Regions from separate parts of the Streptomyces sp. P9-A2 genome, predicted to be linked through region 1. Evidence: riboswitches for the same ligand, from Rfam matches in the RefSeq annotation. Region 1 holds a riboswitch; the other holds the start of a gene.
What was found. A riboswitch is a leader RNA that binds a small molecule or an ion and turns the genes downstream of it on or off. The one in region 1 is predicted to bind glycine.

Region 1 (15,644 bases):
ACCTACCTGAGATCTGAACAGTTGACATATGGGACGCTTCAGGCGTCCCTCCGTCAGGAATTAACCGCCTCGAGACATTCGAGTCCCCCTCCACTCCCCTCCGGGAAGCTTCGGACGGCGTGAAGAACGGGTAAAACCGCAGGTGACGGGCGGTCGACCGGTGATAGCTGAGCGCACATGGCTGAAAACCTGTCATAAACCCGGCGCTCGGCGAGGGCGTGGGCTCTCTCCGCCGGCACTCCTGTCCACTCCGTGGACACCGTCACGCTGAGTCAGCACATGAAGGTGCGGCCGGGCACCGACCGCACCCGTCTCCCCCGTATACGCCCCGGTCAGCGCTGGTGCGCGGGCGGATGGCCGGAGCCCGCGGCGGGGGGCACGACGGCGCCGTGGGCCTCGCGGTCGTAGAAGGGGCGGGCATTGGCGCGCAGCCACATCGCGACCGGATCGTGCTCGTCGGACATCGCGACGGTCGACACCGGGAGCCCGTCCGGGACCGCGCCGAGCGACTGCTGCATCATGGCGCGCACCGCGTCCACGGCCGGTGGCGACGTGTCGTACACGTCCAGGCCGATGGCGAGGTACGGGGCGCCCAGCGCCGGCTGCACCCAGGCGCGGCGCAGCGAGCGGACGGTGGGGGTGCGGTGCGCGTTCTGCGCGAGCAGGGCGTAGAACTGCGGGATCTCGATGGCGGGTTCGGACAGCCGCAGGGGCCCTGCGGGCTGGCGGTCGAGGCCGGTGGCGAGTCTGCGCAGATCGAGCCAGGGGATGCCGAGGCCGCCGCCGGGGGCGTGCGGATTGAGCCAGAGTCCGTAGCGGTCGGGATAGAGGGCGCGGGCGGCCTCGATGCCGTCGACGACCTCGTAGGACCGGTTCCAGCCACTGGCGGACAGTTCCTGGGCCGAGGTCACGCAGGGCGCGTAGTCGAAGCCGTCGACCTCCATGTTCCCGTACTGGGCGTCCGGGGAACCCGCTTGGCCCTGCCACAGCAGCATCCAGACATGACCGGAGGAGGGGGTCGCGAGCGCGCGCAGCAACGCCTCGTAGGCGTCGTAACGCCCCGGTGTCACCTGGCGCAGCATGTGCTCGACCTGCCCGGCCGCCGCGGTGCCTGCGCTCACTTTGTATCGCCCCTCCGTACCACCCGTACAACACCCTCGCCCGAACCGATGAACCTAGCTTAAGCGCCTCTCGGCTCCGGGGAGCTCCGCCGGTCCGCGGCCGGCCTCCGGCGGCGCCGCGTCCCCCTCACCTCGGCCGGCCGCCTCCCCCTCACCGCGCCCACTGGTAGAAGGGGCGGACGCGGTCGCGCATCCACTGGCCGACCGGGTCCTGGGCCACGTCCAGAAGAACCAGGTTGACGGGCCACTTCACCGGCTCGCGGCCCAGCGCGCGGCCCAGCGCGTCCATCGGCGCGGCCCGCAGGTCGCCCTCCGCACGGGCCAGTTCGACGGGGGACAGTTCGACGCCGACGAACAGCACCGGTTCGGCCGTCTCGATCTCGGCGAGGCAGCGGCGGGCGGTGGAGACGACGCCGAGGGCCTCGAACTCCGTGGCGGCGGCGGCGAGGAAGCCCACCGGGTCGTCCTGCCAGTCGGGTTCGAACAGCTTGACCCGGCCGCCGCTCATGGGGCCGTCCAGCGGTCCGCGTCCGGCACGGCACAGGGCGGCGACGGCGGGTGGCGGCAGCGGGACGCCGACCACTCCCCCGGGGTTCACGGCGATCCCGGCCTGCGGTGGCAGACCGCGCGCGAACTCCACCGCGGGCGCGACGGTGAACGACAGGTGGGAGCCGACGACCTGACGGAACTGTTCCTCGGAGCTGAAGACCGGGACGTACGCCTGGCCCTCGATCTCCATCGTGGGCAGGTCCAGCGGGCCGCTGTCCGGCCCACCGCCGTTGGGCAGGGGCACCCACAGATAGCTCCGGCCCAGTACCTCGACGATCCGGCCGTCGGCCGAGGGGACGCCGAGGGAGGCCGAGAGCACCTCCTCCAACTCGTTGCCGGGCCATCCGCCGTGCGGATGGGGGTGAGTCTGTGCCGGGAAGTCCGCGGAGAAGCCCGCCGGGAAGTCCATCTGCCTACCGCCTGCCTGGAACCGCTGCTGTGGCTGAAAGGCTAACCGCTGCCGCGCCCTGCGGTCGGCCTGTGCGGCGATCGGGCCGGACGAAGGCGGGCCGTACCGGCGGTCGGTCCCCGCGGCAGTCAGCCCGTGGGCGCCCGGTCGGCACAGCCACCGGTTCGTGGGCGGCAGCCTCCCGCGGCGCTCGGCCGGCACAGCGGCCGGCACAGCGGCCGGCCGGCACGCCGCCCGACCCTCCCGGCGGTCGGCCGACACGGACGCCGGTCCGCACGCCGGTCCGCACGCGGTCGGCTCGTACCGTCGCCGCCCGGGCGGTCGTCAGTCCGTGAAGTCGATGCGGTGCAGCGCGTTCGCCGCGTCGCGGTCGGCCAGGACGGCCGAGCCGCAGCCCGCGGGCAGGTCACCTCGCATCACGGACGTCAGCAGCCGGTCGATGGCGGTGCGGTGACGCCGGAAGGCGTACCGGGAGACTCCGCGGCCGCGCTCGCGCTGGCCGTCCAGGGCCTGCTCCGGGGGGACGTCGAGCAGCAGCAGATGCAGGTCCGCGCCCCGGCGGCGGGCCTCGCGGGCCAGCCAGCGGCGCACCCAGGCCTGCGTGCCGCAGTCGTGGACGACGACTCCCTCGCCGGCGCGCAGGGCGCGCCGCAGTCCGGCGTAGTGGGCGAGGCGGACCAGGGGCCGGTACACCGCGTACGGCAGGAGGCGTGGCATGCCGCGGTCCCAGCGGTCGCGGGTGTCCTGCGAGTCGATACGGGTGCCGCGCGCCGCGCGCCGCATGAGGGTGGACTTGCCGCTGCCGGGCAGTCCGGTGACCACGACGAGGTCACGGGGGCCGAAGAGCAGGGCGTGCGGGCTGCGGCCGGCGCGCTCGCGCAGGTCGCGGACGACAGGCGCGGGCAGCATGCCGCACGCCTCCCCGGCCGGGGAGGCCTGCAGCTCGGGCAGCGCGACGCCCGTGGTGGCGGCGTACGCCGTGGCCTTGTTCACCGTGAGTCCTCCCCTGGGGGTGTCCGGCTCTGTGCCCAGGTACCGGAGCCGCTCCCCGCCGAGTGTAAAGAGACGGTAACGCCGGACGCCTCTGCTTTCCGTCCCTTTCCCGATACAGACCCGTCACAGCCGTGCGTGAGCACCCGAATACCCTGCGCTCCTTCCAGAAGGGTCCCCCTGCCGCGGCCCCGTGATGCGTGCAATGATGAACGCGCCAACTGCATACCGGCCGTTCGAATCCGCGCGGGAGAGTCCCCGGCACCAGTTGCCGCCGGGGCGCCGAAGGAGCAAGTCCCTCCCTTGAATCTCTCAGGCACCGTTACCGCGTGGGCGAGGCACATCTGAAAAGCGGGCCCCGCGCGAGTCGCCGGTGCCCCACCCAAGGTGCAAGCCGTGGTCGTCCCCTGTGCGGGCGGTCATGGCGAACCTCTCAGGTTCCGATGACAGATGGGGAGGAAAGACCTCGCCTGTCCTGCCCTGGGAGACCGACCGATGAGCAGTACCGAACTCCGCCGGACCGCGCTCGACGCCCTGCATCGTTCGCTCGGTGCCACGATGACCGATTTCGCCGGCTGGGACATGCCCCTGCGCTACGGCTCCGAACGCGACGAGCACAACGCCGTGCGGACGGGGGCCGGCCTCTTCGACCTCTCCCACATGGGCGAGATCACCGTCACCGGCCCGCAGGCGTCCCGGTTCCTCGACCACGCGCTGGTCGGCAACATCGGGACCGTCAAGCCCGGCCGCGCCCGCTACACCATGATCTGCGGCGAGGACGGCGGCATCCTGGACGACCTGATCGTCTACCGGCTCGACGACACCGGGGCAGGGGCCGAGGCCGGGTCCCCGCACGCCGGATCCCCCCGCTACCTGGTCGTCGCGAACGCCTCCAACGCCCAGGTGGTGCTGGACGCGCTCGTGGAGCGGTCGGCCGGCTTCGACACCGAGGTCCGTGACGACCGCGACGCGTACGCGCTGCTCGCGGTGCAGGGCCCCGGGTCCTCCGGCATCCTGCGGTCCCTCACCGACGCCGACACCGACGTCGAGGGCATGAAGTACTACGCCGGGCAGCCCGGCACGGTCGCGGGCGTCCCCGCCCTCATCGCCCGGACCGGCTACACCGGCGAGGACGGTTTCGAGCTGTTCGTGAAGCCGGAGCACGCGGTGGAGCTGTGGCAGGCGCTGACGAAGGCGGGCGAGGGCGTCGGCCTGATCCCGTGCGGACTGTCCTGCCGGGACACGCTGCGGCTGGAGGCCGGCATGCCGCTGTACGGCAATGAGCTGAGCGCCTCCCTGACACCGTTCGACGCCGGGTTCGGCCGGGTGGTGAAGTTCGAGAAGGAGGGCGACTTCGTGGGCCGCGCCGCTCTGACCGAGGCCGCCGCCCGCGCCGAGCGGACCCCGCCCCGCGCCCTGGTCGGCCTGATCGCCGAGGGCCGCCGGGTCCCGCGCGCCGGGTACGCGGTGGTCGTCGGCGGCGAGGTGATCGGCGAGGTCACCTCCGGCGCGCCCTCCCCGACGCTGGGCCGGCCGATCGCGATGGCGTACGTCGATGTGGCGTACGCGGCGCCGGGCACGGCGGGCGTGGGTGTGGACATCCGCGGCAGCCACGAGCCTTACGAGGTCGTGGCGCTGCCGTTCTACAAGCGGCAGAAGTAGCACCGTCGCAGACGGCCGCAGACGGCCGCGGAACGCCTCTCGGGACGGCTTCCCAGGCCCTCGCACGTCGGCGCAAGGGCCTCCCAGGGCCGCCCAAGGGCTTCCAAGGGCTTCCAAGGTCTCCCCAGGGCCCCGCACGGGTGAGCGGGGCAGGTCGTGCCCGCTCACGCGCATGTCCCGTACTTCCCGTAGTTTCCGAGTCATCAGCAAGTCCCCCGCGTACAGGAGAATCCAGGTCATGAGCAACCCCCAGCAGCTGCGTTACAGCAAGGAACACGAGTGGCTGTCGGCCGCCGAGGACGGTGCGTCGACCATCGGCATCACCGAGCACGCGGCCAACGCGCTCGGCGACGTCGTGTTCGTCCAGCTCCCCGAGGTCGGTGACACCGTGACCGCGGGCGAGACCTGTGGCGAACTGGAGTCGACCAAGTCGGTCAGCGACCTGTACTGCCCGGTCACCGGCGAGGTCACCGAGATCAACGAGGACGTGGTCAGCGACCCCTCGCTGGTGAACTCGGCCCCCTTCGAGGGCGGCTGGCTGTTCAAGGTGCGGGTCACCGACGAGCCGGCCGACCTGCTTTCCGCCGCCGAGTACGACGCCTTCATCCAGGGCTGAGGAGGCCGTAGTCCCATGTCGCATCTGAACACCCCGCTGCACGAGCTCGACCCGGACGTCGCCGCGGCGATCGACGCCGAACTCCACCGCCAGCAGTCCACCCTCGAGATGATCGCCTCGGAGAACTTCGCCCCGGTCGCGGTCATGGAGGCCCAGGGCACGGTCCTCACCAACAAGTACGCCGAGGGCTACCCCGGCCGCCGCTACTACGGCGGCTGCGAGCACGTCGACGTGATCGAGCAGATCGCCATCGACCGGGTCAAGGAGCTGTTCGGCGCCGAGCACGCCAACGTGCAGCCGCACTCGGGCGCGCAGGCCAACGCCGCCGCGATGTTCGCGCTGCTCAAGCCCGGTGACACGATCATGGGCCTGAACCTCGCGCACGGCGGGCACCTGACCCACGGCATGAAGATCAACTTCTCGGGCAAGCTCTACGACGTGGTCGCCTACCACGTCGGCGACGACGGCCGGGTCGACATGGCCGAGGTCGAGCGGCTGGCCAAGGAGAGCAGGCCGAAGCTGATCGTCGCCGGCTGGTCGGCGTACCCGCGGCAGCTGGACTTCGCCGAGTTCCGCCGGATCGCGGACGAGGTCGGCGCGTACCTGATGGTCGACATGGCGCACTTCGCCGGTCTGGTCGCGGCGGGTCTGCACCCGAACCCGGTCCCGCACGCCCACGTCGTCACCACGACCACGCACAAGACGCTCGGCGGCCCGCGCGGCGGTGTGATCCTCTCCACGGCCGAGCTGGCCAAGAAGATCAACTCCGCGGTCTTCCCCGGCCAGCAGGGCGGCCCGCTGGAGCATGTGGTCGCGGCCAAGGCGGTGGCTTTCAAGGTCGCCGCGTCCGAGGAGTTCAAGGACCGCCAGCGCCGCACCCTGGAGGGCGCCCGCATCCTGGCCGAACGCCTGATGAAGGACGACGCCAAGGCGGTGGGCGTGGACGTGCTCTCCGGCGGTACGGACGTGCACCTGGTCCTGGTCGACCTGCGCGCGTCCGAGCTGGACGGGCAGCAGGCGGAGGACCGGCTCCACGAAGTCGGTATCACCGTCAACCGCAACGCGGTACCGAACGACCCGCGGCCGCCGATGGTCACCTCGGGTCTGCGGATCGGCACGCCCGCCCTGGCCACCCGCGGCTTCGACGCCGAGGACTTCGCCGAGGTGGCGGACGTGATCGCCGAGGCGCTGAAGGCGCCCTCCCCCTTCGGGGCCGCCGACGCCGAGGCGCTCCGGGCCCGGGTGACGGCCCTCGCGGAGAAGCATCCGCTGTACCCCGGTCTGAAGTAATTTCGTACGCTTTGATTCGTACGACCGTCCGGGGCATCGCGCACACTGGGTCAGTGGGCGCGATGCCCCGTGTCGTGCGCCCCCTGTGAACACCCCCTGTGAACACCGTCCCGTTCCCCGCATCCGTACCACCGCGAACCACCCCCCGGCGGACAGCGGCGTCCGCCGAACCCCTAGGAGTCCTTCCGTGGCCCTCTCGGTCTTCGACCTGTTCTCGATCGGCATCGGGCCGTCCAGCTCGCACACGGTCGGCCCGATGCGGGCCGCCCGCATGTTCGCCCGGCGGCTGCTCAACGAGGAGCTGCTGGACTCGGTCGCCTCGGTCCGCGCGGAGCTGTACGGCTCGCTCGGCGCCACCGGCCACGGGCACGGCACGCCCAAGGCGGTGCTGCTCGGCCTGGAGGGCGACTCGCCCCGCACGGTGGACGTGGAGACCGCCGACGAACGGGTGGAGAAGATCAAGGACTCGGGCCGGCTGAGGCTGCTCGACACGCACGAGATCGCGTTCTCCTTCGACGACGACCTGGTGCTGCACCGCCGCAAGGCGCTCACGTACCACGCGAACGGCATGACCCTGTGGGCGTACGACGCCTCCGGTAGCGAGGTGCTGGCGAAAACGTACTACTCGGTGGGCGGCGGCTTCGTCGTCGACGAGGAGGCCGTGGGCGCGGACCGCATCAAACTCAACGACACCGTCCTGAAGTACCCGTTCCGCACGGGCGACGAGCTGCTGCGCCTGACCCGGGAGACGGGCCTGTCCATCTCCGCGCTGATGCTGGAGAACGAGCGCGCCTGGCGGACCGAGGAGGAGATCCGCGAAGGCCTGCTGGAGATCTGGCGGGTGATGCAGGCGTGCGTGGCGCGCGGCATGTCCCGCGAGGGCATCCTGCCGGGCGGCCTGAAGGTGCGCCGGCGCGCCGCGAACACGGCACGCAAGCTGCGCGCGGAGGGCGATGCGAAGGCCCTCTCCATGGAGTGGATCACGCTCTACGCGATGGCCGTGAACGAGGAGAACGCCGGAGGCGGCCGGGTCGTCACCGCCCCGACCAACGGCGCGGCCGGCATCATCCCCGCCGTCCTGCACTACTACATGAACTTCGTCCCCGGTGCCGACGAGGACGGCGTGGTCCGCTTTCTGCTGGCGGCCGGTGCGATCGGCATGCTGTTCAAGGAGAACGCGTCCATCTCCGGCGCCGAGGTCGGCTGCCAGGGCGAGGTCGGCTCCGCCTGCTCGATGGCGGCGGGCGCCCTCGCCGAGGTGATGGGCGGCTCACCGGAGCAGGTCGAGAACGCCGCCGAGATCGGCATGGAGCACAACCTCGGCCTGACCTGCGACCCGGTCGGCGGCCTGGTCCAGATCCCGTGCATCGAGCGCAACGGCATGGCCGCGGTGAAGGCGGTCACCGCCGCGCGGATGGCGATGCGCGGCGACGGCTCGCACAAGGTGTCCCTGGACAAGGTCATCAAGACCATGAAGGAGACCGGCGCCGACATGTCCGTCAAGTACAAGGAGACCGCGCGGGGCGGGCTCGCGGTGAACATCATCGAGTGCTGAGGGATCGGGTGCTGAGGGGACGGGGCACGACGGACGGCGTATGTTGGCCTGGCTGGTCGGGTTCCGTTCCGGACATGGGGTCCGGGCCCGGGGTCCGGTGTTCTGTTGGGGGTTGGAAACCATGGTTGCTGGTCGTGTGGTGCGGTTCGACGCCGTACGGGGTTACGGGTTCATCGCTCCGGAGCACGGCGGGGAGGACGTCTTCCTCCACGTCAACGACGTACGGATTCCGGAGCACCAGTTGCGTCCCGGGGTCACCGTGGAGTTCGAGATCGAGGAGGGCGACCGGGGACTGAAGGCCACGGGCGTGCGCCTGGCCCAGGGCGCGGGCCCGGTGTCGTCCGCCGGCGGAGGCAGGCAGCCGGTGGACGGCGAGGACCCGCTGTGCGACGTGCTCACCGCCGAGGAGTACCTCACAGAGGTCACGGAGGTCCTGCTGTCCGCCGCGCCGACACTGACCGGCGAACAGATCCTCCAGGCGCGCCGCGGGCTGCTGCAGTTCGGCAAGACCCACGGCTGGTGCGACGGGTGAGCCGGGCTCGGTGAACCGGGCCCCGGCGCGGTCGGGTCAGTACCTGGACGCGAGTCCAGGTCGCGCCGGTGCCGAGCCGCCAGACGGACGACCGCACGGGGGCCCGCTCCCGCCCTCAGCAGCTCGTGGGTGATCCGGCGCACCGCGGCGCGGTCCTCCTCCGCCGCGTACCGGGAGTCCGTCGGTACCGGATACTCCTCCGAAGGCAGCACCAGGCCGATGACCGTGTCCCGTGCCCAGGCCGCGTTCGGTGCCGGGACGGCGTTCGCGAAGTCCTCGGACGCCGCGCGCCACAACCGCCGCGCCACCGCCACCGCGGCCGCCACGGCGTCGAGCTCCGGTGGCCATGGTCCCGGTCGCACCATCAAAAGCCGTACCTGTTCGAGCGGTCGCAGCCCGCTGTCGCCGACCTTGAGGCCGCCCCCGCGTCGGCGACGTCCAGGGGCCGCAGTTCGGTGTGGTCCGCCGCGCCCCGGGCCGGCGCGCAGTTCGCCGGTCCCCCCAGCAGGTTCTGCTCAACGCCCGGAGGCGCTGTGTCCCGGGCACCGATGTGCGTCAACCCACTTCGCCCTTGGGGTAGTTCACTCGTGCCAGGTAACCAGTACATGACGGGCAGAAGACATCGGAGGTGCTCTGGGTACCGGTGTGGTGTGTGAGGTCGGGCCGCCGGTCCCCCACAATGGTGAGAAGTTGATGTGTGCACCATATTCGCGGGCGTCCCGTGTCACGGTGGGGCAGTGATGCACAAGAGGAAGCATCCGTTCGACCTCACCGACCTCACCGACCTCACCGCCCCCTCCATCCTCTCCGGCTCTCCTTCCCCCCACCAGCACTTCAGGGAGGCCCCATGCTGCGCGGCATCGATGTGAGTTCGTACCAGTCCTCGTCCTACGCCACGGACGGGTTGTCCTTCGTCTTCGTCAAGGCGACGGAGGGCAGTTCGTACGTCAGCCCCAAGCTGTCGGCCCAGACGGAACGCGCCCGCGAGGCCGGACTGGTCGTCGGCTTCTACCACTTCCTGTGGCCGGGCGACCTGACGGCACAGGCGGAGTACTTCGTCTCCGAGACACCCGAGCGGCAGGGCGACATCCTGGCCGTCGACTGGGAGACGACCGGCGAGGGCACTCGCGCGAGCAACACGGAGAAGGACGAGTTCATCCGGAAGGTCAAGGAGCTGCGCCCGGACCACCGGGTGATCCTGTACTGCAACCGGGACTTCTGGCTGAACGTCGACACGACGTCCTACGCGGGCGACGGTCTGTGGATCGCCGACTACGTCAGCGAGGGCACACCCCGTATCGAGGCCGAGTGGCGCTTCCACCAGTACACCGATGACCCTCTGGACACGAACGTCGCCGACTTCCCCGACCGCGCCGCCCTCGAGAAGTGGGCGGGCGGCGCCTGAGAGCAACCGCCCGCGGGGCCAGGAGCAGGGCGGCTCAGCGATCGGTGATGCGCATGTCGAACCAGGTCGTCTTGCCCCGGGGCAGGAGATCGACGCCCCAGCGGTCGGCGAGGGTGTCGACGAGGAAGAGGCCGCGGCCGCTGACGTCCAGTTCCTGGACCGGCATGAGGCAGGGCAGGCTGCGGGACGGGTCACGGACCTCTACGCGGATCCAGCGGGGGCGGCGGCGCAGCCGGAGGCCGAAGACGCGGGCGCCGGTGTGGCGCACCGCGTTGCCGACGAGCTCGGAGACGAGGAGCACGGCGTCCTCGGTGATCGCCGCCCCGAGGCCCCAATGGCGCAGGACCACGACCTGGGTGAGCCGGCGGGCGGTGGCCGCGGACTCCGGGCGGGACGGCAGCGGCACCTCCGCCTGTGACGGATCACCGAACAACTCCAGTACCTTCTGGGCGTGTTCGTCCTCGACCGTCGGCGACCAGCGCGACGCGGTCGCACGTCCGTCTCCCCGCGGCTGTTCCCTGCCATCCAGCCCCGCCATGCCCCCATCATGGGCACCCGGCGGGACGTCCGGGGCCGCTCCGTCGGAATGCGCCCCCCGTACGCCCCCTCCGCGAGGCAGTCCGCCGACATATGCCCCCGATGCTCGGGGAGTACCGACGGCCCGCGCGGCCTGCGGAAACGGCTCGCTGTGCGGCAATCGACGGACTCCCTCGACACGGCAGGCTTAAGGGTGCGTTAAGGCTCCCATAAACCGCCCCATCGAGGGACCCCAATCAGACATCGCGTCAATTGCAAGCCCCGAAAGGGAGGTTCAGAGGAACTTCGCCTTGCCGGGGCCGTCCTCCACGAAGCTGCGCATCCCCCGTTCGCGGTCCTCGGTGGCGAACAGGCCCGCGAACCAGTTGCGCTCGACGGCGAGGCCGGTGTCGATGTCGGTCTCCAGACCGGTGTCGACCGCCTCCTTGGCCGCGCGCAGGGCGATCGCGGGACCCTTGGCGAGCTTCGCGGCCCACGCGTAAGCCTGTTCGTAGACCTCGGCGGCGGGCACCACACGGTCCACCAGGCCCAGCGCCAGCGCCTCGTCGGCCTTCACCTGACGGCCCGTGAAGATCAGGTCCTTCGCCCTGGACGGGCCGATCAGCCGGGCCAGGCGCTGAGTGCCGCCGGCCCCCGGGATCAGTCCGAGCAGGATCTCGGGCTGGCCCAGCTTGGCGTTCTCCCCGGCGATACGGAAGTCCGCACAGAGCGCGAGCTCGCAGCCGCCGCCCAGCGCGTAACCGGTCACCGCTGCCACCACCGGCTTGGGGATGCGCGCCACCGCAGTGAAGGAGTCCTGCAGGGCGCGGGCGCGCAGGACCATCGCGGTGTGGTCCATGGCCTGCATCTCCTTGATGTCCGCGCCCGCCGCGAACACCTTCTCGCCGCCGAAGATCACCACGGCGCGCACGTCCTCGCGGCGTGTGATCTCCTCGGCGAGTTCCTTCAGCCGGTCCTGCGTGGCGACGTCCAGCGCGTTCATGGGCGGGCGGTCCAGGCGCAGCGTGCCGACGCCCTCGGCGACTTCGAGATGTACGGTCATGACAGCAGGTTAACGGTGACTAACGGCAATGGGGCCGGTGCGGTCGCTCACACTCGGCCGGGGGACCGGGGGTCGCCCCCGGGCAGACACAGCACGGTGACCAACGGCAATGGGGCCGGTGCGGTCGCTCACACTCGGCCGGGGGACCGGGGGTCGCCCCCGGGCAGACACAGCACGGTGACCAACGACTACGGCCCCGGTGCCGTACCTCACACCGGGGCCGCGTACCTCGTACCGTCTCCCGCGGGTCGTGCGGGTCGTGCGGTTACGCCTTCCACTTCTCCCAGGACATGTTCCAGCCGTTGAGGCCGTTGTCCGGGGCGATGGTGGCGTCGTTGGAGTTCTTCACGACGACCACGTCGCCGATCATGGTGTTCTCGAAGAACCAGGCGCCCGGTGCCTTCTTGTCCCAGCCGCCGCGGGTGTCGCGCAGGCCGATGCAGCCGTGGCTGGCGTTGTAGTTGCCGAAGGCGCCGCCGCCCCAGTAGTTGCCGTGGATGAAGGTCCCCGACGTGCTCAGGCGCATGGCGTGCGGGACGTCCTTGATGTCGTACTCGCCGCCGAACCCGACCGTCTCGCCGTTCATGCGGGTGACCTTGAGCCGCTCGCTGACGACCATCTTGCCGTTCCACGTCTCGGTGCCGGGGGCGCCGGCGGTGATCGGGATGGTCTTGATGACCTCGCCGTCCCGCTCGACCTTCATGGTGTGTTTCTTGGCGTCGACGACGGAGACCTGGCTGCGGCCGATGGTGAAGGAGACGGTCTTGACCTGTTCGCCGTAGACGCCGTCGCGGCCCTCGACACCGTCGAGGTTGAGGTCGACGGTGACCTTGGTGCCGGGCTTCCAGTACTTCTCGGGCCGGAAGTCGAGGCGGTCGTTGCCGAACCAGTGCCCCTCGACCTCGACGGCCGGCTCGGTCGTGATGCGGATGGCCTTCTCGACGTCCTCGGCGTTGGTGATGCCCCGGGTGAAGCGGAGCGAGAACGGCATTCCGACGCCGACCTTGGAGCCGTCCTCGGGGGTGAAGGTGCCGACGAAGGTGTTCTTCGGGGTCAGCGTGGTGAAGCTGGAGTCCTCGGCGGCGGTGCGGCCGGCGGAGTCCTTGGCGACCGCGTGCACGGTGTACTTGGTGGAGGCGGCCAGGTGGGTCGACGGCGTCCAGTGGGCGCCGTCGCCGGATATCTCCCCGTCGATCCTCTCGCCGTCCGGGTTCTTGACGACGACCTCGGTCAGCTTGCCCTTGGCCGCGTCGACCTTGAGCGCGCCGCTGGTCTTCACGGACTCGGCACCGTCCTCGGGCGCTATGCCGATGACCGCCTCGGACTGCTTGCTCTGCGCCGCGGTGGAGTCCTTGGGCTTGCCGTCGTCCGCACCGGACCCGGAGCCCGAGCCGGTCCCCCCGCCACCGCACGCCGTGACCGCCAGCACCACCCCGAGTGCCAGCGCGGCGAGCTTCCTGCCGCCACGTCTCCGCGCGTCGACCGCCGCCCCCGATATCGGCCCCACGTTCACTTGTTTTCTCCCCTCGGCGGGCCTGGTCCGACCCACGCCCCCGCACGCCCCACGCGCGCTTGGGCGCATAGTAACCACAGGCCAGGAGGGTTGGAGGCGGCCGGTGTGTCACCGTTCCGTTCCAAACTTCAATGGCCCGCGGAGCACAACCGGAGAGCCCTTTCGGCCATCCGCGCGTGAGGGCGTCCGGGGGCGCCGGGGGTCACCTCACGGCGCTGCCCTTCGTCCACTTCTCCCAGGACATGTTCCAGCCGCCGAGGCCGTTGTCCGGGGCGACCGTCCGGTCCTTGCTGTTGACCACCTCGACGACGTCGCCGACGAGACTGCGGTCGAAGAACCAGCCGGCCGGGGTGCCCGCGCCGCCGCCCTTCACGTCGCGCAGGCCCACGCACCCGTGGCTGACGTTGGTGTCGCCGAAGACGTCCTCGTCGGCCCAGTAGTTGCCGTGCAGGAAGGTGCCGGACTGGGTCAGGCGGATGGCGTGCGGGACGTCGGGGATGTCGTACTCGCCCTTGCCGTCGTCGTCGGTGAAGCCGACGGTCGCGCCGTTCATCCGGGTGACCTCGAGCATCTCGGTGATCACCATCTTCCCGTTGTACGTGGGGGTCTTCGGCGCCCCGGCCGTGACCGGCACCGTGGCGAGCACCTCGCCGTCCCGTCGCACCTCCATGGTGTGCCGGGACGCGTCGACCACCGAGACCTGGCCGCGGCCGACGGTGAACGAGAACGTGCGGTGCTGGAGCCCGTAGGCGCCGGGCGCGCCCTCGACGTCCCGCAGGTCCAGCTCTACGGTGACCTCGGTGCCGGGTTTCCAGTACTCCTCGGGCCGGAAGTCGAGGCGTTCCTTGCCGAACCAGTGCGGGCGGATGTCTGCGGCCGGGCGGGAGGTGACGCGTACGGCGCGTTCGACCGCCGCGCGGTGGACGATCTCGCGGTTGAACGCCAGGGAGACGATCATCCCCGTGCCGACGACGGAACGGTCCTCCGGGGCGACGTAGCCGATGAAGCGCTGCTCGGGGACGTACGTCGTGAAGGTGGTGCGGCGCGCAGAACGGCGCCCGTCGTCGTCCAGGGCGACGGCGTCGACCGTGTACTTCGCGGCCAGCGCGAGCCGTTCGTCGTCGGGTTTCCAGCTCTGCCCGTCGGCGGAGATCCGGCCGGGGACCGGGGCCTCCCTCGCGTCCTGGGACCGGACGACCTTCACCGACTCCAGCCGGCCCTCGGACGCCCGCACCCGCAGCACCCGGCCGGGGCGCACCTCCTTGCTCGCGTCGGCGGGCACGACCTTGATCACCTCCTCGGGTCCCGGGGGGCCGAACGCCCCCGCGACGGGGCCGTCCGAGGTACAGCCGACGGCCCCGGCCAACAGCCCTGCCCATGTCACTACGGCAGCCAGTGCGGCCCTCGCGCGCCGTGCGCGCCCTTGTACGTGACTCACGCGCTGCCCAACGACGGTGCGCGCCCTGGGAAACGACCATGCGTCCCCTCGGGGAACGGTCATCCCCACCCGGCCGTATCCCCTGCGCCCTGGAGGGACGCGCGCATGTCCCGGCGGGAGACGCCCGCGTGGCCCCTGCGGGACGCGTGCGTGGCCCCTGCGGGACGCCGTGCGTGTGCCCCCGCGGGACGCGTGCGTGTGCCCCCGGAGGGACACACGTGCGCGCCCTCGCCCCGGGGTCACGCAAGGGTGCGCCCCGGAAAACGTCGGGGCGCACCCTGACGTTCCCCGGGGAAACGTGAGTGCGCGGCATGCTCTGGGCAGAACTGAGGGGAGGACGACGCGCCGGGGAGCCGCGGCCGGAGCCGAGGAACGCCCAGGGGACTGGGCGGCCGCACTCCCCTGCCCGCCGTCGTCCCATGATGAGCCGCGGGAGGCTGACAGGTGTCCAGCGCAGCCGAGCAGGAGGCGGTGGCCGGGCGGGAGGCGGTGGCCGGGAACCGGGTCGCCGGCGACGGGCGCCCGGCCGTCGCCGTGAACGGCGTGCGGGCGGCCGCGCCACCACCGGCGACGGTGCCGGTGCGGCCCGGCCCGGCCGCCCCACTCGGCGCCCACTTCCGCACCGGCCCGGACGGGGTGGCGGGGACCGGCTTCGCCCTGTGGGCGGGGGGTGCCGAGGGCGTCGAACTGTGCCTGTTCGACGAGCGCGGCGGGGAGAGCCGCGCCCGGCTCACCGAGCTGACGGAGGGGGTCTGGCACGGCTTCGTGCCGGGCGTCCTGCCCGGCACGCGCTACGGCTACCGGGTGCACGGCCGCTGGGATCCGTGGACCGGCGCCCGCTGGAACCCGGCGAAGCTGCTGCTAGACCCGTACGCCCGCGCGGTGGACGGCGACTACGGCACGTCCGGCCTGCCGCCCCAGGTGTACGGGCATGTCCGGGACTGGCCGGAGCAGCATGTCGCGGACACCGTGCGCGACGACCGGG
Region 2 (15,644 bases), 4.6 Mb from region 1:
GGTAGCGCTGGCGATCGGACAGTTCGAACCCGCCTGCCACGACCTTCTCCCCCATCGAAGCCTCCCTCCTCCTCGAATGGGCGGCCCGACGATCGGCCGCCGGGTCCCGGTCCACAGTGGAGGATGCCCAGCGGATGCGATCAATAACGCCCCGGAGCGACCTGTTGCCCGCTACGCTGAACGAAGGTGACCAGTGGCACATTCACGCGGCATGGCCGGCGCGTGGGCGACAACGCACGTTACAAGGCGACGGCGAACTCGTGAAAAACGCCGACGAAAATAGGCCTACCACTGTGCGGCCATTTATCGAGGTCATCGCCATATACGTGACTGGGAATCGGGATGATTCCCCCGTTTCGCCGTCCGGAAGTACCCTTGTTCCGCAGGCCGAAAACGGCTAGCCGAAACACACTCCGAACACGCGTCGTATAAACTCCGTGGACAAGGCAGAAGGTTGGCGCCCACGGTCGAGTGATCCAGCCGACGAGGTGACGTGCGGCATTCCTCACCCCCACCTCTCGTACTCAGACCCCCTGGCCCCTGCCTCCTGACCTTCGTGAGCTGACAGCGTCGTCCGCCCCGCCTTCGCGTCATTGTGCCTTCGAATGAGAGGCGACCCACCATGCCCCTGCATGTCCCCCCGGCTCCCGCGCCCGCGCTGCGTTCCGTCCTGACCGCGCTTTCCTCTCCCACCGCGGTCAGTGAGGCCCGAACCCCCTCCCTCCTCGGTGCCGAGGGAACTGCTTCGCCCGAACTGCCGCTGCCCGTACACGTCCTGGACCGGGTCACCGCCGAGGGCGTGTCCGCGACGCGACTGGCCGGCTGGCGCTTCCTGATCCGCTGCGGCGACCGGGCGGTGGCCGCAGCGGACACCGTACTCACCCCCGACGGCTGGGCCTTCTCCCGTTTCTTCGAGGGCCCTTACATCGCCTCCACCGAGCTGGCCCTGCGCCAGGCCGAGGCCCTGCCGCAGTCGTACCAGCCCCGCCTGCTGTCGGTCCCCGGCCTCTACATGCTGGCCCTCTGGCTGCACGGCGACCGCACCGCGGACGGCGCCACCGGCCACCCGGCAGCCACCGACCTGCTCGTCCCGCTCGCCCCGGCACCGCCCGGCATCGCGGCCCATCGCCCGCACCGGGCCGCCGAACTTCTCCCGGTGCTGACCCACCGGGTCATGCCGGACCGGCTGCTCGGCTCGCCCGCCTGACGCCCCGCACCCCGAGCCCCCCGCGAGCACCCTTTCCGCGCCCCTCTACCTCTCCCGCATCTCCCTCTTGCGTGTCCCGCCGCCGGACCGCCGGCGGCGGGACACGCCCTCACCGGCACCACCAGGAAGTCCGACGTGGCCCAGGACACCGGAGTGGCCAGGACCCCGGACCGGACTAGCCTCATTCGGCCATGCGGAACCACCCGAAGTGACAGGGCAGTTGAGCTGAACCGTCCACCAGGGTGACGCGTCATCAACCTGTGAGGTGCGGTGCCGCGAAATCCCTGCGGATTGCCGCCCGAGGGGCAACACTTGTTTCCGACCGGCCTGTCTCGACGGGCCCATCACAACGGGGGGCGGCCATGAACGAAGCTTCACGCCGCGGAACTGAAACGACAGCCAGCCCGCAGGTCACGCCAGAGCGAAAGATCCCATCCATGTGCCAGCACCAGTCACCCTGCTCCGCAGCCGATTCCGCCGACCGGGAGTCCGCCCGTCTGGTGGCGCACCACCCGGAGCAGGGTTGGAGCCTGCTGTGCAACGGTGTCGTGCTCTTCGAGGACACCGGTGAACTCCTGCCCGATGGCAGGTGCATCGCCCCGCAGCGTTCCCGGGGCACCATCCAGGCGATGACCACCGCCTAGCTTTGCCGGGCGGAGCAGAGCCCGCCCGCGGAACACCAGGAGCCGGGCCGCGGGACTCCCGCGAACCGGCCCCTATGCGCATCCAGGGTCTGCCACACACCGGACGCGTGTGCGTCACCCCTTGGTCGCGCCCGCGGTCGGGCCGCCGACGAGCCGGCGCTCGGCGACCGAGTGGAAGGCGAGCGCGGGAACCATCGCCAGGACGAGGTACGCGAAGACACGCGCGGTGTCCGCGGATACCGGCCCTGGAACTGCTGGACGCCCAGGGGGATGGTCCATCAGGTGTCGTCGGGGAACATCGGCAGCGGCAGCGGCAGGAAGAAGTTGTTCCAGTCGGTGACCACGGCGAGCACCGAGACGGTACCCAGCGCGGGCCGTGCCATCGGCAGCAGCGCCAGGACGCCGAACAGCACCAGCGCGGGCACCTGGAAGCCGACCGCGATGAATCTGCCTCCGACCCGCACCGCACGCACCGGCGCAGCCGTCGACCGGGTCCGGCCCGAACCCTTCCGCCACTCTCCAGAAGGCGGCGCCCCACCGGCTGGCCGGTCCGGTACCCTCCCGCCGCCACCATCGGCACCCCGGACCACGACCCTCCCTGAAGTCCGGTTCGAAGCGGCCGGTCGGTGCGCGGCGACGGCCCCGAACGCGCCGAGCGGCACCGCTTCACTTCCGCCGAGGCATGCGAAACTTTCGGATCATCCGGCGAACCTCATGATCGAAGACGCGGGAGCAACTCATTCCCACCACCCCCGCGCCGTCCGGCTCCGCCTCCCGCCCTATCGTGATCGGCATGCAGTCCTACACGATCGGCCAGGCGGCGCGGCTGCTCGGCGTCAGCCCGGACACCGCCCGCCGTTGGGCGGACGCCGGCCGGGTCACCACCCACCGCGACGAAGGCGGACGGCGACTCATCGACGGGCGGGATCTGGCCGCGTTCTCGGTGGACCTCGCGAAGGCCGGCACGGCCGAGGAGGGCACTCCGTACACCTCGGCGCGCAACGCCTTTCCCGGCATCGTCACCGCGATCAAGCTCGGCGACGTGGCCGCCCAGGTCGAGATCCAGGCAGGCCCGCACCGATTGGTCTCGCTGCTGACCCGCGAGGCCGTCGAGGAGCTCGGGCTGGAGGTCGGCATGGAGGCCACGGCCCGGGTGAAGTCGACAAACGTCCATATCGACCGCGTCTGACGCCCGGAAACGGCCCTGCTCAGGCCCTGGGCGCCCCGCAAGGCGGGTGGGGGGGTACGACGAAGGGCTCCGCCCCGGCCATGTGTCCGGGGCGGAGCCCTTCCGCTCCCCTGTACCTGTACCTGTGCAGGTACAGGGCGTTACTCCTCGGTCGCCGGTCCCGGCCTCGTAGGGGCGCCCGCCGCGTCAGTCCTCGTACGCCTCCAGCGGGGGGCAGGAGCACACCAGGTTGCGGTCACCGAAGGCCTGGTCGACGCGGCGCACCGGCGGCCAGTACTTGTCGGCGGCGCTCACGCCGGTCGGGAAGACGGCTTCCTGACGGCTGTACGCGTGCTCCCACTCCCCACCGAGCGCGGCGGCGGTGTGTGGGGCGTTGCGCAGAGGGTTGTCCTCCGCGGGCCACTCACCGGAGCCGACCTTCTCGATCTCCGCGCGAATCGCGATCATCGTCTCGCAGAACCGGTCGAGTTCAGCCAGGTCCTCGGACTCGGTCGGCTCGATCATCAGCGTCCCGGCCACCGGGAACGACATCGTGGGCGCGTGGAAGCCGTAATCGATCAGCCGCTTGGCCACGTCGTCCACACTCACACCGGTCGCCTTGGTCAAGGGGCGCAGGTCGATGATGCACTCGTGCGCGACCAGCCCGCCGGGACCGGTGTACAGCACCGGGTAGTGCGGTTCGAGGCGCTTGGCGATGTAGTTGGCGCTGAGTACCGCCACCTGAGTGGCCCGCTTGAGCCCTTCGCCGCCCATCAGCCGGACGTACGCCCACGAGATGGGCAGGATCCCCGCCGAGCCCCACGGAGCCGCCGAGATGGGCCCGATCCCGGTCTCCGGCCCGGCCTCGGGCTGCAGCGGGTGGTTCGGCAGGTACGGCGCCAGGTGCGCCCGCACGCCGACCGGGCCGACACCCGGACCGCCGCCCCCGTGCGGGATGCAGAAGGTCTTGTGCAGGTTCAGGTGCGAGACGTCCCCGCCGAAGTGTCCGGGCTTGGCCAGCCCGACCAGCGCGTTGAGGTTCGCGCCGTCCACGTAGACCTGGCCGCCGGCCTCGTGCACGGCCGCGCAGATGTCGGCGACGTGCTCCTCGAACACACCGTGCGTCGAGGGGTACGTGATCATCAGCACCGACAGCTCTTCGCGGTACCGCTCGATCTTCGCGCGCAGGTCGTCTATGTCGACCTCGCCGTCCTCGGCGGTCTTCACGACGACGACCTTCATGCCGGCCATGACGGCGCTGGCGGCGTTGGTGCCGTGCGCGGAGGACGGGATGAGGCAGACGGTGCGCTGCTCGTCGCCGTTGGCCCGGTGGTAGCCGCGGACGGCGAGCAGTCCGGCCAGTTCGCCCTGGGAGCCCGCGTTGGGCTGGAGGCTCACCTTGTCGTAGCCGGTGACCTCCGCGAGCCGGTCCTCCAGTTCGTGGATGAGCGCGAGGTAGCCCTGGGCCTGCCCGGCCGGCACGAAGGGATGCAGCTGCCCGAACTCGGGCCAGGTGATGGGCTCCATTTCCGCGGTCGCGTTGAGCTTCATGGTGCAGGAGCCCAGCGGGATCATGCCGCGGTCCAGCGCGTAGTCGCGGTCGGCGAGCCTGCGCAGGTAGCGCAGCATCGCGGTCTCGGAGCGGTGCTGGTGGAAGACGGGGTGCGTCAGGTACTCGTCGGTGCGCAGCAGGGCGTCCGGGAGGGCGTTCCGCGCGGCCGCGTCCAGGGATTCGACGTCTCCCCCGACACCGAAGGCGCTCCACACGGCGGTGAGCCGGTCGCGCGTGGTCGTCTCGTCGCAGGCGATCGAGACGTGGTCGGCGTCGACGAGGAGCAGGTTGACGCCGTTGTCCCGCGCGGTGGCGACGACCTCGGCGCCCCGCCCCGGGACCCGTACGGTCAGCGTGTCGAAGTAGGAACCGTGGACGATCTCCACGCCCCCGGCCCGGAGCCCTTCGGCGAGGACGGTCGCGTAGCGGTGGGTGCGCCACGCGATGGTCCTCAGCCCTTCGGGGCCGTGGTACACGGCGTACATACCCGCCATGACGGCGAGCAGTACCTGGGCGGTACAGATATTGCTGGTGGCCTTCTCGCGGCGGATGTGCTGCTCGCGGGTCTGGAGCGCGAGCCGGTAGGCCTGGTGCCCGTCCGCGTCGACGGAGACGCCGACGAGCCGTCCGGGCAGGCTGCGCGCCATCTTCTCCTGTACGGCCATGTATCCGGCGTGCGGTCCGCCGAAGCCCATCGGCACGCCGAAGCGCTGCGTCGTGCCGACCGCGATGTCCGCGCCGAGTTCGCCGGGGGACGTCAGCAGCGTGAGGGCGAGCAGATCGGCGGCGACGGTGACCAGCGCACCCAGTTCGTGCGCCCGGTCGATCACCGGCTTGATGTCGCGTACGGCACCGGAGGCACCCGGGTACTGGATCAGCACGCCGTTGATCTCACGCTCGGCGACCTCGGCGGGGATGCCCTCGCTCAGGTCGGCGACGACGACCTCGACGCCGGCCGGCTCGGCCCGGGTCCGGATGACGGCGACGGTCTGCGGCAGCGCGTCCGCGTCGACCAGGAACATGCCCTTCTTGTTCTTGCCCATACGCCGCGACAGCGCCATCGCCTCGGCGGCCGCGGTGCCCTCGTCGAGCAGGGAGGCACCGGAGGTCGGGAGGCCGGTGAGCTCGGCGACCATGGTCTGGAAGTTCAGCAGCGCCTCGAGCCGCCCCTGCGAGATCTCGGGCTGGTACGGCGTGTAGGCCGTGTACCAGGCGGGGTTCTCCATGACGTTGCGCAGGATGACGGGCGGCGTGAAGGTGCCGTAGTACCCCAGCCCGATCATGGAGCCGAGCACCTCGTTGCGGTCGGCCAGCGACTGCAGCTCGGCCAGCACCTCGGGCTCGGTCCGGGCACCCGGCAGGTCCAGCGCGTCGGCGTTCTTGATCACATCCGGGACGGCGGCGGCCGTCAGCTCATCGAGCGAGCCGTAGCCGACCTGCGCGAGCATCTTGGCCCGGGCCTCGTGGTCGGGGCCGATGTGACGCTGCTCGAAGGGCGTTCCCTGTTCGAGCTCGGAGAGGGGAATGCGATGGGCGGTCATGTGCGGAGGCCTCCTGGTCCGACGACCTTCGAGGGGCACCATGGCGGGTGCCCGGACGGCCTCCCCCTCTGTCATCTCAACCTGAGAGCTTCACCGGCCGCCCGGGGCGGCCGGCTTTCACCGTCGGTGAGAGCGGGAGCCGTCGACACCCGCTCTGCTTTCCAGAGTGACCTCGTCCATGCGGTACGTGGGCCTGAGAGATTCCGGGGAGGATTTGCTCCTTCGGCGCCCTCCGATGGTGCAGAGAGGGCTCTCCCGCACGGGGTCAGCAGCCGCTGCCAGGGTACCAGCGAGGGCAAGACCCACACTTTCGAGTGGCCGCCCCGCCGATTGTGCCGTTTTGTAGTGCTGACGAATCCTTGCGACCAGTGGAGGGCCCGTGCAGACCGACATCGATCCGCGCAACCTGATCGGCCGCAAGGCGTTCGACCGCAATGGCAACCGGATCGGCACGATCGACGAGGTCTATCTCGACGACGCCACCGGCGTGCCGGAGTGGGCGGCGATACGCACCGGCCTGTTCAGCAGGGATGCCTTCGTCCCCCTGGAGCCGAGCGAGCTGATCGACGGCGGCCTCCACATCCCCTTCGAACGCGCCCTGATCAAGGACGCTCCCGACTTCGGGGTGGGCCGCCATCTCTCCCCGGAGCAGGAACTCCAGCTCTACCACCACTACGGCTTGGACACAGCCGCCCCTCTCCCGCTCCCGGACCACGACTTCGGCAGGCTCGCCGGCAGGGACGACTCCGCCTGACGACATCACCCGTGGCGCACTCGAGCCATCGCGCCGGCAGTCGTCGGACCAGGAGGCCTCCGCACATGACCGCCCATCGCATTCCCCTCTCCGAGCTCGAACAGGGAACGCCCTTCGAGCAGCGTCACATCGGCCCCGACCACAAGGCCCGGGCTCTGCCCGTCCGTCCCCGAGACCTGCCTCCGGACTCACCCGGGGCAGCACCTCATTCGCCCGAAGCCCTCAGGCCCGCACCACCGGCCACCGCCCCCGCACCGGCCCTCGAACCCCGGCCGTCCTGGGTGCTCCGGCCGTCGCCGTCGGCCTGGATGCCCTCCCCGCCCTGACCGCTACCGTCGTCCCGACCGTTCTCACCGCTCGGGCCGTCCGCGCTCCCCCTGCCACCCCCAGGCCTTCGCTCCACCAACGGCAGCGGATCCGCGGGCTGCAGGGCCCGGTCGTCGGTCCGGAAGGTCCTCACCCGCCCCGGTGCCGATCCGGGCGTCTCGAATCGCACGGTGACCCGCCCGAGGCCGCTGCCCTGGACCCATCCGTGGCCGTACTCGCTGTGCCTTACATCGTGCCCGGCCGGCCAGCGCCGCTCGGCGCCCGGTTGTTGCCGTTCCTCCGCGGGCACTGCCGCCTCCGCCGCTTCCGCGCCCAGCAGTTCCCTGTCCCGCTCCTCCGCCGCCTGCGCGAACAGATCCTCCTGCGTGTAGTCGGCGAGCCCGCTGACCCCCACACCCAGCAGCCGCACGCCGCCCGTCGTGTCGACCGAGTCCAGCAGCCGCGTCGCCGCCTCACGCACCACCACCGGATCGTCCGTGGGACCTCGCAGGGTCTCGGAGCGGGTGAGTGTCGAGAAGTCGTACCGCCGCACCTTCAGCACGATGGTCCGTCCCGACAGCCCCGCCGCTCTCAGCCGGCGCACGCAGCGGTCGGCGAGGCGCTGTACCTCCACCCCGACCCGCACCCGGTCGTGGATGTCCACGTCGTAGGTGTCCTCGACCGACACCGACTTCGTCTCCCGCTCGGCCACCACGGACCGCTCGTCCCTCGCCAGGGACATGGCGTGCAGGGCGTGTCCGTGTGCTTTGCCGAGCAGACGTACCAGCTCGTCCTCCCCTGCCTCGGCGAGGTCCCCGACCGTGTGGATGCCTGCCCGCCGCAGGTGGTCGCCGGTGGCCGGCCCGACACCCGGCAGTGTCCGGACCGACAGGGGCGCCAGCAGGGCCCGCTCGGTCCCCGGCTCGATCAGCACCAGCCCGTCCGGCTTGGCCTGCTCCGAGGCGATCTTCGCCAGCATCTTGGAGGCAGCCAGCCCCACCGATCCGGTGAGCCCCGTGACCGCCCGTATGTCCGCGCGCAGCTTCGCGCCGGCCAGCCGGGCGGACCGCTCGTCCCGGGCCACCCCTCCGGCCTCCAGATCCACGAACGCCTCGTCCAGGCTCAACGGCTCCACCAGTGGCGACAGCGCCCGCAGCAGCTCCATCACCTGGTCGCTGATCGACCGGTACAGCGCGAAGCGGGGCACGAGATACGCCGCGTTCGGCGCGAGCCGCCGCGCCTGCGTCATGGGCAGCGCTGAACGGACACCGAAGACCCGGGCCTCGTACGAGGCGGTGGCGACCACACCGCGCGGCCCGAGCCCGCCCACGACCACGGCCTTCCCGCGCAGGCTCGGCTTGGACGCCTGCTCCACCGAGGCGAAGAAGGCATCCATGTCGAGATGCAGGACTGTCGGCGCGGATCTCACATCTCCGATGCTGCCCTACGCCACTGACAATGCCCCGTCGTGGGTGCCGCCGACCGCCCCGAGGGCCGCCCCGGCGGTACGGTCCCCATGGCCGGCGCAGAGCGCGGACAACCCAGACGGCACGGACCGCCCGTGTGGCGCAGCGGCTCAGACGGCGCGGTTGCGCCGCCTCGCCAGCTCATCCGCCGGGTTGGGGCCGATCAGTGTCTCCCCGGTGTCGATGCGTTCCCCGTGCAATTGCGACAGCGCGTTCTCGATGTCCCTCCACACCACGCCCACGGCGATCCCGAAGATCCCCTGGCCGCCCTGGAGCAGGGCATGGACCTCGTCCGGCGTGACGCACTCGTAGACCGTGGCGCCGTCGCTCATCAGCGTCATGCGCTCCAGATCGCGGAACCCCCCCTCCCGCAGGTGCTGGACGGTGGTACGGATGTTCTGCAGCGAGACACCGGTGTCCAGGAACCGCTTGACGATCTTCAGGACGACGACGTCCCGGAAGCTGTACAGCCGCTGGGTCCCCGAGCCATGGGCCGGTCGCACACTCGGCTCGACCAGTCCCGTGCGAGCCCAGTAGTCCAGTTGCCGGTAGGTGATACCGGCGGCCGCGCAGGCCGTCGGGCCGCGGTAGCCGATCTCCTCGGACACCATGGACGTCGCCGCCCCTCCGCCGCTCGGCACGGCCGCCGGTCGCTGCGGAGCAGGATCGGCCACACTGCCGTGATGGGCATACGCCCCGCTCGCGCGGAACTGAGAGCCTGGGGGAGGGTACAGACCGCTCACCCCGAGACCATGTCCGGGGGCACCCCCAGCCGTACCGTCGCCGGTGCTTCTCACGCCGACCTCCGTCCTTGACCTGCCTCCTCGACGGTAGGCAGTCACCAAGGGTGCGTCAACGATCGCCACACTCGGCACGCCGAGTGATAATCACCCTAAGAGTGGTTTCCCGTGCCCCACCGCGGGGAAAGGCTAGCCGAACGCCCCCGCGCGGGCCGTGCAAGGCCCTCACACACCGCGGTTACGAGCGGCATTCCGGCGGAACGGCCGCCGCCCCTCACTGGCTGCTGGAGCCGAAATCCTCCGGCGAGATCTGGTCGAGGAACTCGCGGAACTTCTCCACCTCGTCCTCCTGCTCGTCCGGGATGGCGATCCCGGCGTCGTCGAGCACCGTGTCGCTGCCGTAGATCGGCGTACCCGTGCGCAGCGCCAGCGCTATCGCGTCGGACGGCCGGGCGCTCACCTCGACACCGCTGGCGAAGACCAGCTCCGCGTAGAAGACACCCTCGCGCAGGTCTGTGATGCGCACTTCCGTGAGCTCCTGGCCGACGGCTTCCAGTACATCCTTGAAGAGGTCGTGGGTCAGCGGGCGCGCGGGAGCCATGCCCTGCTGGGCGAAGGCGATGGCCGTCGCCTCCCCCGGGCCGATCCAGATGGGGAGGTACCGGTCGCCTCCCACTTCACGCAGCAGCACGATCGGTTGGTTCGAGGGCATTTCGACCCGGACACCTACGACATCGAGCTCGTTCACACAGCAACCCTAGGCCGTGCCCGGGACGTTTGGGTAGTCGGGTCTGCATCGGACGGCCGATCCAGGCCCTCCTGGCCTCATGCCTGGCCTCATGGCAGCCGCACCCCGAGCGCCGCGCTCACCAGCGCGGCGTGCAACTTCACCGTGAGACCGGCGAGCTCCTTCGTACGCGCCTCCGCGTGCGCCCTGGTCTGCGGGTTGCGATGGCGTTTGAGCGGGGCGACGACCTGGTCGACCAGACCGGCCTCCCGGTCGGCGGCGGCCTTCATCGCCCTCAGATGCCGCGGCTCGATCCCGAACCGTCCCAGCTCGGTGATGAGGCCGGCGACGGTGACCGCCTCGGCGTCGTACACCTCGTCCTCAACCGGCGTGAGCAGCCCGTACGACTCCCACTCCGCGAGCCGCTGCTGGTCGACGCCGACCGCCGCCAGCAGCTGCGCCCTCCCGATCCGGGCCGCTGTCGCGGGCGGGTCGGCGAACGGCTCGGGGCCGGCTTCCCCGTCCCGCGGCCGGGACAGTGCCGGAAGCGGGACGGCCTCGCCGCGCTCCATCGCGTCCAAGTGCTCGCGGATCACCTTGAGCGGCAGATAGTGGTCCCGCTGCATCCTCAGGACATGGCCGAGACGCTCCACGTCCCCGGCGCTGAACTTGCGGTACCCCGAGGGGGTCCGCTGCGGCTCGATGAGCCCCTCCGACTCCAGGAAGCGGATCTTGGAGATGGTGACTTCGGGGAATTCCTCGCGCAGCACGTTCAGCACCGTGCCGATGCTCATCAGTCCAGTTTCCGCGGCGGCGGTACCGTGCCCGGTACCGCCGCTCGGTGTATGAAGCATGGACCTTCCCTGGGGTCAGGGTGCCCCGGACGGAGTCCGGGGGAGGGTCAGTAGCCCCGCTGGCTCGCGTAGAAGACCAGCCGGTACTTGCCGATCTGCACCTCGTCACCGTTCGAAAGACCGACCTGGTCGATCCGCTCACGGTTGACGTACGTACCGTTCAGGCTGCCCACGTCGGCCACTGTGAACGAACCGTCCTGGCTGCGGCGGAACTCCACGTGCCGACGGGAGACCGTCACGTCGTCCAGGAAGATATCGCTCTGCGGGTGGCGTCCGGCCGTGGTCAGATCACCGTCCAGCAGAAAGCGGCTGCCCGAGTTCGGACCGCGGCGCACGACCAGAAGCGCGGAACCCATCGGCAGCGCGTCGACGGCCGCCTGCGCTTCCGGGGACAGCGCCGGCACCTGCGTCTGGCCGGTGACCTCGGCGTCGTACGCCTCGAGACCGGAGATGGAGATGGTGGACGTCGTCTCGGAGGGACGCTCCGGGACGGCTCCGGGCCTGAGTGGAGCTCCACAGTTCGAACAGAAACGGCTGTTCTCCGCGTTGCGGTTACCGCACCTCGTACACACCAAGGCCGACATGGACGGATCCTCCTGCCCACCGGGGGCCTGGGACGCGTACGGGGCGGAGAACCCTCCACCCGTACCTGAGGTTGACGGTTGCCCGAAACCTATGCCGCTCGACTGCGCAGGGTCAACCGGCGGCGCGCCCTGACCTCCCGCAACGTCCTCGCCCGGACCGCCGACCTGATCCCGGTACAGCGGACGCGACGCCTCTGCGTCGGGCTGCGCGCGATGGCGAGCGGTCGCATTGTCGCGGCCTTCTCGCGCGCTCTTGCCGAACAACTTCCCAAACAACTTCACGGGCGATTCCCCTTGACCGAAACAGACCCGCCCGTGGGGCAGGACGAACCCTGACTGAACACACTGGCCGACCCGGACATCCTCACAACGTCCGTATCCACCAGACAGTTTCCACCACGCACCACCCATTCGGTGCGCCGACCCCCCGCAACCTCTTGCCCTCGCCGGTCGCCCTCCATCCACCCCCGGTTCACTGCGAGGACGACCGAGCGTAGTCAGGCTGCTTCGCCGGTCGCAAGGCATCCACGACGATCTCGGCCGACCGCTCCACCGAGGCGGTGGCCTGTTCCTTCTCGAGAGTCTGCACCACTCCTCCAGGGATGTTGAGCGCCGGCTCGAGGTCCTGCGGCTTGCCGATGACCTTGAAACGATAGGGAGCAGTGATCTTGTTCCCGTCGACGCTCACTCCGTCGCCGGAATCCGACAGGTAGGTGCCCGCCACGACCCGTACGCCGTTCACCTGAATGGCCTCGGCGCCGGCCGCACGCAGCTCCTGGACCGCATCGAGCAGCATGTTCGACTCGACCATCCCCTTCGGGTCCTCGATGACCAACGTGATACCGGGGCCCTGTGCAGCCACCGTGCCTGCCAGAATCCCGAGTTGGCGTTCCCTCTCGAGCGTCTGCCGGCGGGCCTCCTCTGCCTGGTCCGAGCTGTTCTCGAGCTCGTCACGCTGCTCCTCGAGTCCTTGCTTCTCATCCTCAAGACGTTCTGTGCGGTCGTCGAGTTCATCGAGGATTCGGACCAGATCCTCCTGGCGTGCGCCGCGCAGGGCGCTGTCGCCCTCGCTGTTCGAGGCCACCTGGACGGCCAGGCCGAATCCCAGGCCGAACAGCAGGAGAGCGACGATGAGCTGGGCCCGGGTGATCCGTGGCGGCCACAGGCCTTTCACCAGCCGCTGCCGTCCTGACAGATCAGATCCCGGCCGTTCCGGTGGCGCCGCCTCCTCCGTGGAGGCGCTCGCAAGTACCTCCTCGGGCAGTTCCTTCCGGAAGCCGCCACCGGCTGCCGCGGCGGGACGCTGTGCGGCGGCAGGGGGCGGTGCCGAGGCGGGCCGGGGCCGGGACGCCTGGTGGGCTCCGGGGGCCGTGTGCGGTCCGGTCGGCGGCTCGGGCGTTGTCATGCCGTCCTGACGGGGGTGCTTGTGCTCGTGCTCGTGGTCCTGATCGCTCATCGGTCTCACGCCCGGAACACGTGCCGGCGGATCGCCGCGGCATTGGAGAAGATCCGGATACCGAGAACGACCACCACGCCCGTGGACAGCTGGGCACCCACGCCCAGCTCATCGCCTAGGAAGACGATCAGCGCGGCAACGACCACATTGGACAGGAACGACACCACGAAGACCTTGTCGTCGAAGATGCCGTCGAGCATGGCCCGCAACCCGCCGAAGACGGCGTCGAGGGCCGCCACGACGGCGATCGGCAGGTACGGTTCGACGACCGCCGGAACCTCGGGCCGGACCAACAGTCCGGCCACGACTCCCACGACGAGGCCCAGTACGGCGATCACTATGTGCCTTTCTCAGGTGCAGTCTCGGTTATCGGTTGAGCAGTTCGGACGATCACGCTCGGTGCGGCGGGCAGCCGGAGGTCGTCCTCCACCGAAAGAGCGGTACGGATGTCGTAGCTCTCCTGCAGGGCATGCAGATACAGCCCGTCCGAGCTGTTCTGGAACCGGCTGCTCAACTGCCGGCCGTCCCCCACGGCGAAGACCGTGTACGGCGGCACCAGCGGCCTGTTGTCGACCAGTATCGCGTCCCCGGCGGCCCTGATCGCCGAAAGGGCGGTCAGCCGCTGCCCGTTGATGGAGATCGCCTCGGCGCCGGACTCCCACAGGCCGTTGACCACGCGCTGCATGTCCCGGTCGCGGACCCGCCCGGTGTCGGAGAACCCAGTGGTCGAACGAGCGTCGCCGTCCCCGCCGGTGCTCGTTTCCTTGGCATCGTTCACCACGAGCTTCACGCCGGGGCCGTGCACCGCGACAGCACCGGCCAGGACGCCCACCAGATCGGTGCGGTCGTTCTGGCCGCCGCGTCTGAGCGCCTCGCGCTGCCGCGCGCTCACATCGGCGCGGAGGGCCTCGATGCCGTCCTCGAGTTCGTCCGCCGCCTCGGTTTCCCGGTCGATCCTGTCGATCAGTTCCTCGCGCTCCTTGGCGACGACGGGAGCCTCCACTCTGGCCTGCGCGGCTCCGACGGTCACCACCAGGGCCGCGAGCACCAGACCGCCGGCGAGCCCCAGTTTCGCCCTGAGGGTCTTCGGCATGCCTCCACCGCCGTCGGCCTGCTTTCGCGCGGCCGCCTCGGCATATCCCTCGTCGAGGCTGTGGTCCATCACGTTGGTGATCAACGACATGGACGCGTCCGGACGCGGTGGCCGCTGTGGGGTGCTCCGAACGGGAGGTTGCTGCGGCATGCCGCACATCGTCGCATGCCGTGGGCACTACCTCCGAACGGGCCTGTGTGCGCGCCGGACAGGCCCCGTCGGGGGCACTTGTCCGGGCACGCGCGCAGGCCCGTTCGTCGGACGGTTCCGACTTACGACCTCACCCGCGATGGGGAGTGGATCGGCGAGCGGCGTCCTGCGGCTTCGCCTCCGGCGTTGTCGTCGGGCGCGATGGCTCCGCCATCACTCCCTCCTCCGCCTTGGATCCGAAGCCGCAGGGCGTCGGGAGCCCGCCCCCTATCGCGGGTGAGGTCGTTAGGGTCTGCCGGAGAACAACATGCGGGTGGGCGGCGCGCTGACCTGCGACATCAAGTCCAGAAACCCACAAGTTGTTTCTCTGCACGCCCTTACCGTCCGGCGCTGTCCACCACCACTGCCCACTCGTCGAGCAGAGCCTGGGCAGAGGCGTCGTCGGGGCCCTCGGCCCACAGGTGGGTGACCGCCTCGGCCGGGTCGGGCAGCACCATCACCCAGCGGCCGTCGGCTTCCACCACACGCACCCCGTCAGTGGTGTCCACGAAGCGGTCACCGGCCTCTTCGACGACCCGCCGCATCACAAGCCCCTTGACCGCCCACGGGGTCGCCAGGTCACGCTTGATCACGTGTGCACGCGGGATACGCGCATCGATCTGGCTGAGCGTGAGCTGCGTCCTGGCCACCAGACCGATGAGCCGGACAAAAGCCGCGGTGCCGTCGTAGACCCTGCTGAACTCCGGAACGATGAAACCGCCCTTGCCGTCACCGCCGAAGATCGTGCCCTCCTCACCACCCACGCGGGTGAGGTCGTCGGGCGAGGTGGTCGTCCACTCCACCTGGGTGCCGTGGTAGGCCGCCACCTGCTCGGCGATCCTGGTGGTGGTCACGGGAAGCGCAACTCGGCCGCTGCGCCGCTCGGCCGCGATGAGGTCGAGCAGGACGAGCAGTGCCCTGTCGTCCTCGATGATCTTCCCCTTCTCGTCGACGAGGGAGAGCCTCTCGCCGACCGGGTCGAACCGCACACCGAACGCGGCACCGGAGGATGCCACCATCTCGCCGAGCCGCACCAGTCCCGACCGCCGGACATCTGCCGTCTCGGTCGGCCTGGACTCGTTGAGCCCCGGGTTGATGGTCAGTGAGTCCACTCCGAGCTTGCCGAGCAGACTCGGCAGCACGAGCCCCGCGCTGCCGTTGGAGGCGTCCACGACCACTTTCAGCCCGGACTCCGCGATTCCCGTGATGTCGACGTTCCGCAACAGCGAGCCGGTGTACGAGTCGAAGACGCTCGCCGGGAAGTGCAGATCACCGATCTCGCCCGGGAACGCGCGCCGGTACTCCTGCCGCGCGAACACCCGGTCCAGTTTGCGCTGGCTGCCCTGCGAGAGGTCGGCGCCCT

Region 2: linked by a shared signal. The riboswitch ahead of gcvP (aminomethyl-transferring glycine dehydrogenase) and the one ahead of gcvT (glycine cleavage system aminomethyltransferase GcvT) in region 1 are both predicted to bind glycine.

Annotation. Positions count from the first base shown of each region.
Region 1 covers NZ_JAZIFX010000001.1:5,715,361-5,731,004, reverse strand. Annotated here, with positions in the region: gene V4Y04_RS26130 (enhanced serine sensitivity protein SseB C-terminal domain-containing protein) at 333-1,082, opposite strand; gene V4Y04_RS26125 (enhanced serine sensitivity protein SseB) at 1,273-2,079, opposite strand; gene V4Y04_RS26120 (AAA family ATPase) at 2,404-3,072, opposite strand; glycine riboswitch at 3,307-3,407, shown strand; glycine riboswitch at 3,408-3,529, shown strand; gene gcvT (glycine cleavage system aminomethyltransferase GcvT) at 3,565-4,731, shown strand; gene gcvH (glycine cleavage system protein GcvH) at 4,970-5,347, shown strand; gene glyA (serine hydroxymethyltransferase) at 5,363-6,637, shown strand; gene V4Y04_RS26100 (L-serine ammonia-lyase) at 6,825-8,192, shown strand; gene V4Y04_RS26095 (cold-shock protein) at 8,314-8,724, shown strand; gene V4Y04_RS26090 (glycoside hydrolase family 25 protein) at 9,572-10,129, shown strand; gene V4Y04_RS26085 (ATP-binding protein) at 10,164-10,667, opposite strand; gene V4Y04_RS26080 (enoyl-CoA hydratase/isomerase family protein) at 10,941-11,708, opposite strand; gene V4Y04_RS26075 (L,D-transpeptidase) at 11,974-13,221, opposite strand; gene V4Y04_RS26070 (L,D-transpeptidase) at 13,424-14,659, opposite strand; gene glgX (glycogen debranching protein GlgX) at 15,104-15,644, shown strand, end outside.
Region 2 covers NZ_JAZIFX010000001.1:1,088,973-1,104,616, forward strand. Annotated here, with positions in the region: gene V4Y04_RS04895 (glutamate--cysteine ligase) at 1-55, opposite strand, end outside; gene V4Y04_RS04900 (hypothetical protein) at 623-1,207, shown strand; gene V4Y04_RS04905 (DUF5999 family protein) at 1,645-1,851, shown strand; partial or broken gene V4Y04_RS04910 (carbohydrate ABC transporter permease) at 1,966-2,243, opposite strand; gene V4Y04_RS04915 (TOBE domain-containing protein) at 2,645-3,040, shown strand; gene gcvP (aminomethyl-transferring glycine dehydrogenase) at 3,227-6,112, opposite strand; glycine riboswitch at 6,284-6,380, opposite strand; gene V4Y04_RS04925 (PRC-barrel domain-containing protein) at 6,492-6,866, shown strand; gene V4Y04_RS04930 (DNA polymerase IV) at 7,072-8,601, opposite strand; gene V4Y04_RS04935 (MerR family transcriptional regulator) at 8,749-9,435, opposite strand; gene V4Y04_RS04940 (bifunctional nuclease family protein) at 9,653-10,126, opposite strand; gene ftsR (transcriptional regulator FtsR) at 10,216-10,959, opposite strand; gene V4Y04_RS04950 (FHA domain-containing protein) at 11,007-11,954, opposite strand; gene V4Y04_RS04955 (DUF881 domain-containing protein) at 12,016-12,948, opposite strand; gene V4Y04_RS04960 (small basic family protein) at 13,005-13,337, opposite strand; gene V4Y04_RS04965 (DUF881 domain-containing protein) at 13,337-14,251, opposite strand; gene V4Y04_RS04970 (mannose-1-phosphate guanyltransferase) at 14,620-15,644, opposite strand, start outside.